4 regions of the Dorea sp. MB18-49 genome follow, and region 3 is predicted to be linked to each of the others. Evidence: predicted binding sites of a transcription regulator. Region 3 holds the regulator's gene; each other region holds the start of a gene.
The links. Region 3 encodes Rex, which represses fermentation and respiration genes when NADH is low (regulators of the CRP and FNR family bind a similar motif). Its sites were predicted from a motif close to ATTGTTAANTANTTAACAAT; they were not measured.
Positions count from the first base shown of each region.

Region 1: the regulator Rex is predicted to act here: its motif matches at 1,372-1,391, upstream of NCY30_RS05265 (shikimate dehydrogenase).
Region 2: the regulator Rex is predicted to act here: its motif matches at 1,660-1,679, upstream of fucO (lactaldehyde reductase).
Region 4: the regulator Rex is predicted to act here: its motif matches at 1,703-1,722, upstream of NCY30_RS01000 (oxidoreductase).

Region 1 covers NZ_JAMOYX010000011.1:31,529-34,747, reverse strand. Annotated here, with positions in the region: gene aroD (type I 3-dehydroquinate dehydratase) at 1-435, opposite strand, end outside; gene NCY30_RS05265 (shikimate dehydrogenase) at 450-1,337, opposite strand; gene spoIVA (stage IV sporulation protein A) at 1,523-2,995, shown strand; gene NCY30_RS05255 (iron-containing alcohol dehydrogenase) at 3,146-3,219, shown strand, end outside.
Region 2 covers NZ_JAMOYX010000031.1:26,797-30,015, reverse strand. Annotated here, with positions in the region: gene NCY30_RS09975 (ABC-F family ATP-binding cassette domain-containing protein) at 1-981, shown strand, start outside; gene NCY30_RS09970 (TetR/AcrR family transcriptional regulator C-terminal domain-containing protein) at 1,021-1,560, shown strand; gene fucO (lactaldehyde reductase) at 1,893-3,038, shown strand; gene NCY30_RS09960 (tRNA-binding protein) at 3,140-3,219, opposite strand, start outside.
Region 3 covers NZ_JAMOYX010000056.1:4,533-7,751, forward strand. Annotated here, with positions in the region: gene abc-f (ribosomal protection-like ABC-F family protein) at 1-937, opposite strand, end outside; gene NCY30_RS13105 (redox-sensing transcriptional repressor Rex) at 1,103-1,744, shown strand; gene NCY30_RS13110 (NAD(P)H-hydrate dehydratase) at 1,846-3,219, shown strand, end outside.
Region 4 covers NZ_JAMOYX010000001.1:185,789-189,007, reverse strand. Annotated here, with positions in the region: gene NCY30_RS01005 (PglD-related sugar-binding protein) at 1-1,200, opposite strand, end outside; gene NCY30_RS01000 (oxidoreductase) at 1,408-1,635, opposite strand; gene cytX (putative hydroxymethylpyrimidine transporter CytX) at 1,837-3,015, opposite strand; gene NCY30_RS00990 (aldo/keto reductase) at 3,049-3,219, opposite strand, start outside.

The DNA of each region.
Region 1 (3,219 bases), on a different contig from region 3:
AAAATCATGATTAGAGGCAATGACCTTTGCACCGGAAGCGTGGATTGCATCAATCATCTCCCGTACAATGTCATCTCCTGTAAAGATCTCTACGTCAATAATATCAGCATTGCCGGTTGCTGCAACTGCTTTGTTAAGGTCGGCATATTTTTCTGTGGACATTGGATGTACGCCGCCTTCTTTGTCTGTACGGAAGGTACAGAGAAGAGGAGTATCGCCCATTACATCACGAAGTTCTTTGACGAGTTCTGAGACTTTTGCAATATCTTCAACATCTTCGTACCAGTCCATCCGCCATTCCATCAGATCCATATGCATGCCAAGATATGTACGGGTAAGGGAAAGGATGTCTTCTTTTGTCTTTCCGACATTAGGAATGCAGATTGCCGGAATTCCATTTCCGAGTTCCAGATTTCTTACTTTTACAGTGTTCATAGAAAAAATTCTCCTTAATCTTCATAAACGTAGGAAATTCCCAGTTTTTCTTTCATGTATTCACTGTCCACACGCTTGCCGAGGATCAGTTCGATAGCTGCAATTGCCTGGAAGAGCATCATGCCCTGTCCGTTCATTGTTTTACATCCGGCGTGTCTTGCCATTTTCAACATTGCTGTTTCGTGTGGGGCGTAGACAACGTCTGTGACGATAAGATCAGGACGGAAGAAAGAAGGATCAGGAATATAAGTGATTCCTTCGAGTGGCTTCATTCCAACGCCTGTGGCATTTGTGAAAAGATAAGAAGAATGCATCTCTTCTTTTAATTTATCCAGATCTTCCAGAGGGTAGAATGTTGCTTTACAATTGGTATTTTCGTTAATTTTCTTTACCGTATCGAGTGCATTCTGTTTGAACTTGTCATCTCTTGCGAAGATAGACATCTCAGCAACACCATCCAGTGCAGCCTGGATCTCAACAGCAGTAGCAGCTCCGCCGGAACCTACAATTGTTACTTTCTTTCCGGTAGGGTCAATGTCATTGTCCTTTAAAGACTGTACATAACCGATACCGTCTGTGATGTGTCCGACCAGGTAGCCGTCTTTATTGACGATGGTATTTACCGCACCACAGAGTTTGGCAGCCGGAGAGATTTCATCCAGATACTGATGTACGATTGTCTTATTTGGCATAGAAACATTGGCACCACGCATCTTCAGTGCGCGTAAGCCCTTGATTGCATCTTCAAGTTCAGGTGCATCTACTTCAAATGCAAGATTTACAATGTCAACACCTAGCTTTTCGTAAGCTGCATTATGTGTTGCAGGTGACTGCGAGTGGCGGATTGGATAAGCCAGAAGACCGATTAATTCGGTGTGTCCGGTAATCTGATGTCTTTCCATAATAAGAATCTCCTTTTTGTAATAAAACTTTATCTTTGCTTATATTTTAACAAATTACAGATGCATAAACAAATGCTAAACAGATACGGAAATGATAGAAAATGACTATTGATCTGTAGTGCAAGTTCTATAAAGAGCGAAGAAGTGCATATACTTTAACAGCACAACGGGAAGGAGCAGGGAAAGTGGACACAGAACAGTTATATAAAGATATAAAAGCGAGAACAAACGGAGAAATCTATATCGGCGTTGTCGGACCGGTAAGAACAGGAAAATCGACATTTATCAAACGCTTTATGGATGTAATGGTGTTGCCAAGAATGGAAGATGAACATAAGAAAGAGCGGACAAGAGACGAACTTCCTCAGTCTGCGGCAGGCAAGACGATTATGACAACAGAGCCCAAATTTGTACCGAAAGATGCTGCAGTGATACGTCTGAACCAGGATGTTGAAGTAAGGATCCGTCTGATTGACTGTGTCGGATATATGGTAAAGGGTGCTTCGGGACACGAGGAGGCCGGGCATGAACGTATGGTAAAGACTCCGTGGTATCAGGAAGAAATACCATTTACCAAGGCAGCGGTGATCGGTACACAAAAAGTGATTCATGAACATGCAACGATAGGAATCGTGGTAACAACCGATGGAACGATTACAGATATTCTGCCGGAAAATTATGAAGATGCGGAGGCACGGACTATAAGAGAACTTCAGTCTATCCGAAAACCATTTGTAGTACTGGTGAATTCAAAAAAACCACATGGCCAGGAGGCTAAGGAGAAGGCAAAAAAACTGGAAGATACATATGGAGTTAAAGCAATGACCGTAAATTGTGAACAAATAAAGGAAGAAGATATTTATCGGATTCTGGAGGCCGTTTTGTATGAATTCCCGATATCTGAGGTACAGTTTTATATACCGAAATGGGTGGAAATGCTTCCGGTTACACACAAGATCAAACAGGACCTTCTGGAACATATACAAAAAATCCTCGAACACCTGGAAGAGATCAGAGATGCGGCAGCTTTAACCGGAAGACCGGAAAGTCCATACATAAAAGACTGGTATGTAGAACAGATACAGATGGATACAGGCTGTGTTATCATTCAGATCCACATGTATGAAAAATATTATTATGAAATGTTAAGTGAGATGACAGGAACTACGATCACAGGCCAGTATGATCTGATAAAGACGATGCAGAAACTTTCAATCTTAAAGAATGAATATGAAAATGTAGAAGATGCATTTACTGCAGTCCGGATGAAAGGGTATGGAGTAGTCAGCCCGACAAAAGAAGAGATCGTACTGGATGAACCAGAGATTATCAGACAGGGAAATAAATATGGGGTGAAAATTCATTCGCAGGCGCCGTCCATTCATTTGATCCGTGCTAATATAGAGACGGAGATAGCCCCGATTGTTGGAAATGAGCAGCAGGCGAAAGATTTGATCCAGTATATTAAAAATGAGGAAAAAATGGAAGGAGGTATCTGGAAAACCAGTATATTCGGAAAGACAGTAGAAGAACTTGTCATGGACGGGATGAAGAATAAAATGGCAGTTATTAATGACGAAAGCCAGGAAAAACTTCAGGATACTATGCAAAAGGTTGTGAATGACAGTAATGGAGGCATGGTGTGTATCATTATTTAGAATTATGACTTAAAATTCAAAAAACACTTGAAATATAGAATAGAATGTGTCTATAATATGAATTAGGAATTGGTAAAGGGGCCATACTCGTCAGGGTGTGGTCTCTTTTTTTTACCATAATAGACAATAAGAATCTGGAGGATGATAAAAATGAAAGATTACACGTTCAAAGTACCGCAGGATATTGTATTTGGTGTAGGCTCTTTAAAAAGACTGCCGGAGCT
Region 2 (3,219 bases), on a different contig from region 3:
CTGGATGAGGAACATATCGCATGGTTGAAGCGCTATCTTCTGGATTATGAGAATGCATTTATTCTGATCTCGCATGATATTCCATTCTTAAACGAAGTGGTCAATATCATCTATCATATGGAGAATCAGGAACTGAACCGTTATGTGGGAGATTATGATCACTTCCAGGAAGTCTATGCTGTGAAGAAAGCGCAGCTGGAAGCTGCTTACAGAAGACAGCAGCAGGAGATCAGTGAGCTGAAAGATTTCGTGGCACGTAATAAGGCACGTGTATCTACTAGAAATATGGCGATGTCCAGACAGAAGAAGCTGGACAAGATGGATGTGATCGAACTGGCGGCAGAGAAACCGAAGCCGGAATTTCATTTCCGTTATGGCCGTACACCTGGAAAGATGTTATTTGAGACACATGATCTGGTAACGGGATATGATGAGCCGTTATCAAAACCATTAAATTTCAGTATGGAGCGTGGACAGAAGATAGCACTGGTTGGAACGAACGGAATCGGAAAGACTACATTATTAAAAAGCATTTTAGGATTGATTCCATCCTTATCCGGAAGTTGTGAACTGGGAGAGAATCTGGAGATCGGCTACTTTGAACAGGAAGTCAAAGGCGAGAACAAGACTACCTGTATCGATGAGATCTGGCAGGAATTTCCGTCGTTTACACAGTATGAAGTACGTTCGGCACTGGCAAAATGCGGACTGACAACAAAACATATCGAAAGTCAGGTCAGAGTATTAAGTGGTGGAGAGCAGGCGAAAGTCAGACTTTGTAAACTGATCAACAGGGATACGAATATATTACTTCTGGACGAACCTACAAACCATCTGGATGTGGACGCAAAGGATTCATTGAAAAAAGCTTTGCAGGAGTACAGAGGAAGTATTCTTTTAATTTGCCACGAACCTGAGTTTTATCAGGATGTAGTGAATGAAGTGTGGGACATGAGTAAGTGGACGACAAAAGTATTCTAACTGGGGATGATATAATTGGAAGAAACAAAACATGATAAAATGAAATACCGTCTGGCGGACGCTATGAAAAACTGTATGAAGAAGATGCCGGTAGAAAAGATTACGGTAAAAGAAATCGTAACAGAATGCGGAACGACAAGGCAGACATTTTACCGGAATTTTCAGGATAAATATGATCTGATCAACTGGTATTTTGACCGGATCCTGTTGGAATCGTTCCAGCATATGGGAGAAGGTAAGACGGCTTATGAAGGTCTTGTTAATAAGTTTCATTATATAGAAGAAGAAAAATTATTCTTCAAAGCTGCTTTTCGTAATGATGATCAGAATTGTCTGCGAGATCATGATTTTCAGCTGATCTTAAGATTCTATGAGAACCAGATTCAGGAAAAGACAAAACAGCCAATTCCTGAGAATCTGCATTTCCAACTGGAAATGTATTGTCAGGGATCTGTATATATGACAACGCAGTGGGTACTTGGAGATATGAAAAAGCGCCCGGAAGAGATGGCGAGAAATCTGGTTGCAGCAATGCCGGCAGAGCTGGAAACACTATTTAAGAAATTAGAACTCCTGTAAAAGGGAGTTCTTTTTTTATACCAAAGTATGCGAGAGAAGTGTTTTTTGGTATCGCCATGCGTTCGAAGGAAGCTTCCGATGGCTGTTGCTGGACAGAACAAAGTTATTTATATAACAAATAAAAATGAATGGTATTGTGAACAAAGCATAAAAAAGTTACAAAATAACAAAAGTGTAACATGCAAAAGTTACAAAATAATCACTTTGTAACTTTCATAACAAGAAAAAGGTTGTTAAAATAAAGACATAAAGAAAAGAGATGCGGATAACAAGAAAATAAAAATATTTCGCATCGCAAATAAAGAATATGTATAAAAGGAGTGTCAGTTATCATGGCAAACAGAATTAATTTAAACCAGACATCATTTCACGGAGCAGGAGCAATCAAAGAGATTGCAGCAGAAGTTAAAGTAAGAGGACTGAAAAAAGCACTGGTATGTTCAGACCCGGATCTGATCAAATTCAATGTGACAACAAAGGTAACAAAAGTACTTGATGATGCAGGACTGGAATATGAATTATATTCTGACATTAAACCAAATCCGACGATTCAGAATGTACAGCACGGAGTTGAGGCATTTAAGAAAGCGGGAGCTGATTATATTATCGCAATCGGCGGAGGATCTTCTATGGATACATCCAAAGCAATCGGTATCATCATTGCCAATCCGGAATTCGAAGATGTAAGAAGTCTGGAAGGAACAGCACCAACCAAGAATCCATGTGTTCCGATCATTGCAGTGCCTACAACAGCAGGAACAGCAGCAGAGGTAACGATCAACTATGTTATCACTGATGTCGAGAAGAAGAGAAAATTCGTCTGTGTAGATCCGCACGACATGCCTGTTATCGCAGTCGTAGATCCGGAGATGATGTCTTCTATGCCAAAGGGACTGACAGCTTCGACAGGTATGGATGCCCTGACACATGCAATTGAAGGATATACAACAAAGGCTGCATGGGAAATGACAGATATGTTCCACTTAAAAGCAATCGAACTCATTTCCAAATCTTTAAGAAGTGCAGTTGCCAATGAAAAAGAAGGACGCGAGGGCATGGCACTCGGACAGTATATCGCAGGAATGGGATTCTCTAACGTAGGTCTTGGAATCGCACATTCTATGGCTCATACACTTGGAGCTGTATATGATACACCACATGGTGTTGCGTGTGCAATGATGCTTCCAATCGTTATGGAATACAATGCAGAATGCACAGGAGAGAAATATAAAGAAATCGCAAAAGCAATGGGCGTTGAAGGCGTAGATGATATGTCAGTAGAAGAATACAGAAAAGCAGCAGTAGATGCTGTACGTAAATTATCTGTTGATGTCGGAATTCCTACAAAACTGGAAGCTCTGAAAGAAGAAGACCTTCAGTTCCTTGCTGAATCCGCTCACGCAGATGCATGTGCACCGGGTAACCCGAAAGATGCAAGCGTAGAAGATCTGAAAGATCTGTTCAGAAAATTAATGTAAGATATGAATAAAAAACAGGGTCAGAGAAGAACGGTTCTCTGACCCTGTTTTACATTTATCAGGTATTCGGAAGAAGCTGCCGGTGGCAAGTCCTGGGCGATTTAAAATATTTTACTTCCGTTTTTCACCGGAGTCAGAGAAGTAAGAAGGATACATCCTTCATCGGTATCACTTCCGAGCA
Region 3 (3,219 bases):
TATCTGTATTAACTTCTATCGGTTTTTCGATGGTCTGCATTTTTTCCAACATCTTTTCGCGGCTTTCGGCACGTTTGATGGATTTTTCGCGGTTGAAAGAACGAAGCTTTTCGATAACCGCTTCCTGATGCTTGATTTCCTGCTGCTGGTTAAGATATTCCTTCAGGCGTATGTCGCGAAGCTGCTGCTTCTTTGCTGCATAGTCGCTGTAATTTCCCATATAAGTACGAAGTTCTCCAAGCTCGATTTCAAGAACTTTCGTGACAACTTTGTTCAAAAAATAACGGTCATGAGACACGATCAGCACAGCTCCCTGATAGTTTAGAAGATAGGTTTCAAGCCATGCAATTGAATTCAGATCTAGATGGTTGGTTGGCTCATCAAGAAGCAAAATGTCTGGTTTCGTTAACAGAAGCTTGCCGAGAGATACACGGGTTTTCTGTCCTCCGGAGAGAGTGTCGACGGGTTTGGTGAAATCATTTTCCGTAAATCCAAGTCCCTTTAACACACCGGTGATCTCACTTTTGCAAGAATAGCCGTTCTCACGTTCGAAAGTGGCCGTAAGGCGGTTGTAAGTTTCCAGACGGTCGTTCAGGGCGTCACCGGAGAGATGCTTAAGTTCCATCTCGATCTCGCGGATACGGCGCTCCATAGCGATTATATCGGCCTTTGCGGTGCGGACTTCTTCATAGATCGTATTACCGCTTTGCATCTCTTGATGCTGGGCAAGATAGCCAAGTGTCTTACCTTTTGTCAGGATGACGTTGCCGTCATCCGGGGCTAATTCGCCTACAATCATTTTGAGCAGAGTGGACTTACCGGCACCGTTCGGTCCGACAAGAGCTGCTTTTTCGTGATCTTCTATATGGAAGGATCCATCTCTGACGATGAGGTGTTCACCGAAAGATTTCTGGATCCCGTGACATGCTAATATCATATATTTCCTCCTGAGTTATGGATAATTGATACGTTGGTATTCTCAAAATGCATTTACACATGCTACTTTATTATAACGGAAATTGCATAAAATTCAACAATAGTTTGACAATAATCTTTCAATTTTATATAATTATTTCAGACTATGATTGGAAGGGTGAAAACATTGGAAGAAAGAGAGATTTCTCGTGCGGTCATAAGAAGATTGCCGAGGTATTACAGATATTTGGGCGAACTGTTGGAAAATGGTGTAGAGCGGATTTCTTCGAACGATCTGAGTAAGCGGATGAAAGTAACAGCATCCCAGATCCGTCAGGATCTTAATAATTTCGGAGGATTCGGACAGCAGGGATACGGTTATAACGTTAAGTATTTATACACAGAGATTGGAAAGATATTAGGATTGGAAGAAGACCACAATATTATTATCATTGGTGCAGGTAATCTTGGGCAGGCACTGGCTAATTATGCAGCCTTCGAGAACCGTGGATTCATTCTGAAAGGAATCTTTGATGTGAATCCAAGACTTCAGGGAGTATCCATCCGTGGAGTTCCGATCCGTATGATGGATGATCTGAAAACGTTTGTTCAGAATAATGAGATTGATATTGCAGTTCTGACGATTCCGAAAGAGAAAGCAATTGAAGTTGCGAATATGCTGGTTGAGAACGGAGTACGTGCGATCTGGAACTTTGCACATACAGATTTGAACCTTCCGGATAATGTTGTTGTTGAGAATGTGCATCTGTCAGAAAGTCTGATGCAGTTGTCATACAATATCAGTCGTTACAAAGAGGACCATAAATAAACTATAATACAAGAAAGCGTGTAGGAGTAGTCTGGAATACGGACATATTTTTACACGTTCTTTTGTTGCAGAGATATATCTGATGGGAGATGAATAAATATATGAAACTTCTGGTTAATGCTGCACAGATGAAGGCTGCCGATCAGTACGCGATTCAGGAACTGGGCATTGCATCACTGGAATTAATGGAGCGTGCAGCAAATGCCTGTGTACAGACGATGCAAAGTGAGAATCTGGATCTTTCTTCTGTCTGTGTGGTATGTGGATCAGGGAATAATGGCGGAGATGGATTTGCCATCGCCAGGATCTTGAAGAATATGGGGTGTTCTGTGGATACTTATCTGGTCGGCAATCCAGAGCATTGTACACCGGAGACACGGGAACAGATAAGACGTCTTAAAGAATGTGGTGGTAAGATCACAGAAGATATCCCGCAGGATAACAGCTACAGCATAGTGATAGATGCCGTGTTCGGAGTCGGACTGAGCCGTAAGATTGAAGGTACATATCGTCAGGTGATTGAACGTATGAATCAGATGCAGGGTACAAAATTTGCAGTAGATATCCCATCAGGACTTTCAGCCTCTACGGGATGTGTGCTTGGTTGTGCATTCCACGCAGATGATACAGTGACATTCGAGGTGAAAAAGATCGGCCTTGAACTGGCGCAGGGCAGAGCATATGCAGGAAGAGTAACAGTAGCAGAGATTGGCATTTCGCATGAGCCGTTATTACAGGATGCAGATGTGATTCATTCTTTTGGAAGAGAAGAATATCGTAGAATGCTTCCGGAAAGACCGGAAGATTCTAATAAGGGAAGTTATGGAAGGCTTCTTGTGATCGCTGGAAGTAAGGGTATGGCAGGTGCAGCATATCTGAATGCCCATGCGGCTTATATGACAGGAGCCGGGCTTGTCAGAATCTATACACCAAAGGACAACCGCGAGATATTGCAGACACTTCTGCCGGAAGCAATCATAACGGCTTATGATGAATTTAATAAAGAAGAAGTACTAAAGCTTCTTAAGTGGGCAGACGGTGTGTGTATTGGTTCCGGCATTGGAAGAAGTACAACATCGGAGAAGTTATTGCGGACGGTTATAGAGTACGTGGATGTTCCATGCCTGATTGATGCAGACGGGTTAAATCTTCTGTCAGATAACAAAGATCTTCTTGATCGGCTGGCAGACCGGAAGTTCATATTTACGCCGCATATGAAAGAGATGTCTAGACTTACAGGCATCCCTGTGGAAGATCTTAGAGAAGACCGGATACAGATCCTGAAGAAATTCGCTGACGGATATCAGGTAACCTGTGTATTAAAAGATTCCAGAACACTGATCGCAGATAAGGCAAATGAAATCTGCCTGAATCTTACCGGGAACAGTGCGATGGCAAAAGCCGGTTCGGGAGATGTGCTGGCCGGTGTGATCGCAGGCTTTATGGTGCAGGAAAAAGATACGAAAAAAGCAGCC
Region 4 (3,219 bases), on a different contig from region 3:
CAAAATGTTATTCAGCTTTGTATCGTTGTGCGTCACACGGAGCGGAAGTATTCCCTCCTCAAGCTGCTTCATAAGGACACCGCAGTCATCCTCGCGTGCCAGTACAAACTCTATTTCTTCACGGCAAAGTCTTGCCCTGTTCTTCACATCTTTCCGCAGTGCGTCTTTGAAATCATGGAAACGCTTCACCGTATCGTGGAACTTCGGGATCGTCTCATAGAGGCTCTCAGCCGGATAATCCCCCAGCTGCTTCAGAAAATGGCCAAAGCTGAGTGCCGACTGATAGAACTGTTCCGGTCTCTCCACCATCTGATAGCACACAGAATCCGGTACATAATGCAGGCAGCGCCATGGCTGTCCGTCCGCATCTTCAAAATAGCTCTCTCCTGATTTTGTCTTAATATAAGATAATGCCTCTCTGTCCAGATCTCCGCCTGCCTCACGGATCATACCGCGCAGATACTCCGTAACGCCGAATATATTCGCCATTACCTGATCCGGGTTCTTGAATACATTAATATTGATGCGCTGCAAAACATAAAGCGGCGTATCCTTTCCATCTGCGCCCGGCATATAGACTGCATAAGTCTCATTGATGTGTCCTTCTCCGAATGGCTTCACATAACTGCACTGCTGCCCGAAACCAAATGCGTACACGGCATCTTCCAGACTCCGGCTGTCCACGCCCTCGATCTTCCTTCTGGTTGAGAAGATCACTTCTCCTGCCTCCACTTTGCGTCCGCTCTCGATCGTACAGTCTGACTTTACAACACTTCCCAGTCCGACATGCGCTCCGGCACATACCACTGAATTGTGATCTACGATTGCCCCGCTGTTCACCAGCACCGCACGCCCGATCCGGGTATTGGTATTTACCACCGCTCTCTGCATCACAAAGCAGCCCGGCTCCAGCACCGCACTCGGACTTACAACTGCAGACGGATGCACGATTGCCGGTACCTCATACCCCTCTTCCAGCAATTTGTCCGTCCAGTACAGACGCATCTTGTTATTTCCAAATGCTGCTACTGCCACCGGATACTCCTTATGCCTGATCTCATAATCACAGCACATTCCGATGACCGCTTCATCCTTCACCGCATCATCCAAAAATACAACCTTTTCATACCCCAGTGCCTGCGCAGTCTCCGCTACCATCCGGCCGAATCCGCCTGCACCGAGAATCAGCAAACTTTTCATTACGTATTTCCCCCAATTGTTTTTTTATTGATCAGTTATACTATATCATATCATAGAAGTGGACCCGGAGATAGTTATTTTCACAAAAAGCTTCGGAGAATCACAGGTAGCAGGATTCTCCGAAGCTTCTTTGTATTTATATTTATATTGGAAAGGGATTCCCTTTTAGGGACATATTTTAAAGATAGTTTAATCTTTCAAGGGTATTCAATACCATATAACGTCCGGCATCCGTTCCGTCAATGATACGTCTCGCACGTACAGAAGCCCTGTGCCGCCACGTGCACGCAGCTCATAATATTTGATATGTTCGTCGCTCAGTTTCCCATCATGTCCGGCGAAATCACTTCCCATAGGCATCATTACAACACGGTTTTTGAGTGTCATACCTCTGATCGTAAGAGGGCTGAATACGTGTGGAAAATTGTTTTTCATAGTTTACTAACCTCCATAAAAATATAATTGTATTTGTTTGCATTTCTCTATAATTTGATTATATGATTTTGTTAAATAAAAGACAAATTAGTATTTTTATGAAAGTTGATAGATTTTGTCCATGAATTTTAATCATAAAAAATGGCCGCTGCGCCAGCAGATTATTCACTACTGGTACAGCGGCCATTTTTCTTAACTTTTTTATTCTTTCTGATTTTTTTCAGGTATTAATTTCCCGGCGATCAGACACAGGATGATCGTGATCACCATATCCGGCAATGTATTTCCTACCGGCATATCTACATTCATAAGAATTCTGTACACAACGAATCCAATCACCCAGATGATCATATTCGGCACATATACTGCCCGACTGCTCTTGTCTTGTTTTAACAAGAAAAAGTCAGCAATCTGGATAGCGATCATCGGTGCAAATACAGAACCGATCAGATACAGGAAATTCGTTATATTATCCATCGGATATACAATTGCTGCGGCCGTTCCAATCACTGTCACAACGATAGCAACATGCTTTCCGTTCCATCTGCTTACAACCGTCTCACTGGAGATTCCAGCAGAGTATGCATCCAGGAAAGTGGTTGTAACTGTTGAAAATACAATGATCAGAAGTCCCAGGATGCCAAGACCTGCCTTTAACATGATCTGTGCAATGTCATACTCTCCGGTAATGATAGCAGCTCCCATACCAATCACATACATCCAGCAGCTTACAATTCCATATGTAACCGCACTGACTGCAGTTGCTTTCACAGGCTCCTTCGCCTCTCTTGTGTAGTCACTGATCAGCGGCAGCCACGATAATGGCATTGCAACCGCAAGCTCTACTGCTGCTCCAAATGTCATACTGTCGTCAGACGGTGTTCCCACCCCGCTTCCCGTAAATATCACCTTGCACAGAATCAGTGTCAGGATAAATAATGCTGCCATCGCAACGGTATTGATCCTGCCCAGATTCGTAATTCCAATCACAATCCACAGAATGATCAGTGCTCCGATCACCAGACACCAGATCCATCTACCGGTATGCATCACACCGTCTGCTGCCAGTGCCCCGTCATAGATCATGATCGCAGTCCAGCCGACAAGCTGCAACACATTCAGGACCGCAAACAGAACACTTCCTTTCTGTCCAAAGCTCATCTTTACAGTCTCCATTGCACTCTTTCTGACTTTTCCGCCGATCACTCCTGCCAGGAACAGCATCAGACAACCAATGATGTGTCCTACTATGATTGCCGCCAGTCCTTTTCCCATGCCAAGCGGGGCCAGATATGTTCCGGTCAGGATCTCTGCGATCGAAACCCCTGCGCCGAACCAGATCAGACCGTTTTCAAATAAGCCGGTACGCTTCTCTTCCATAATGTTTATTCCTCCTCGTCTTCCTTTGTAGTCTTATATAATAGTCTTTTTCAAAGCCTGTTCCAGCAGCTGCGTCTCATCATCGCTTAATTTCCACTCAAATACCTTGCAGTTCTCCTCAATTTTATCGCGGCTCTGCGCTCCTATAATACAAGAAGAAATAAAAGGTCTCTGCAAGGTCCAGTTCAATGCAATCTGCGACAA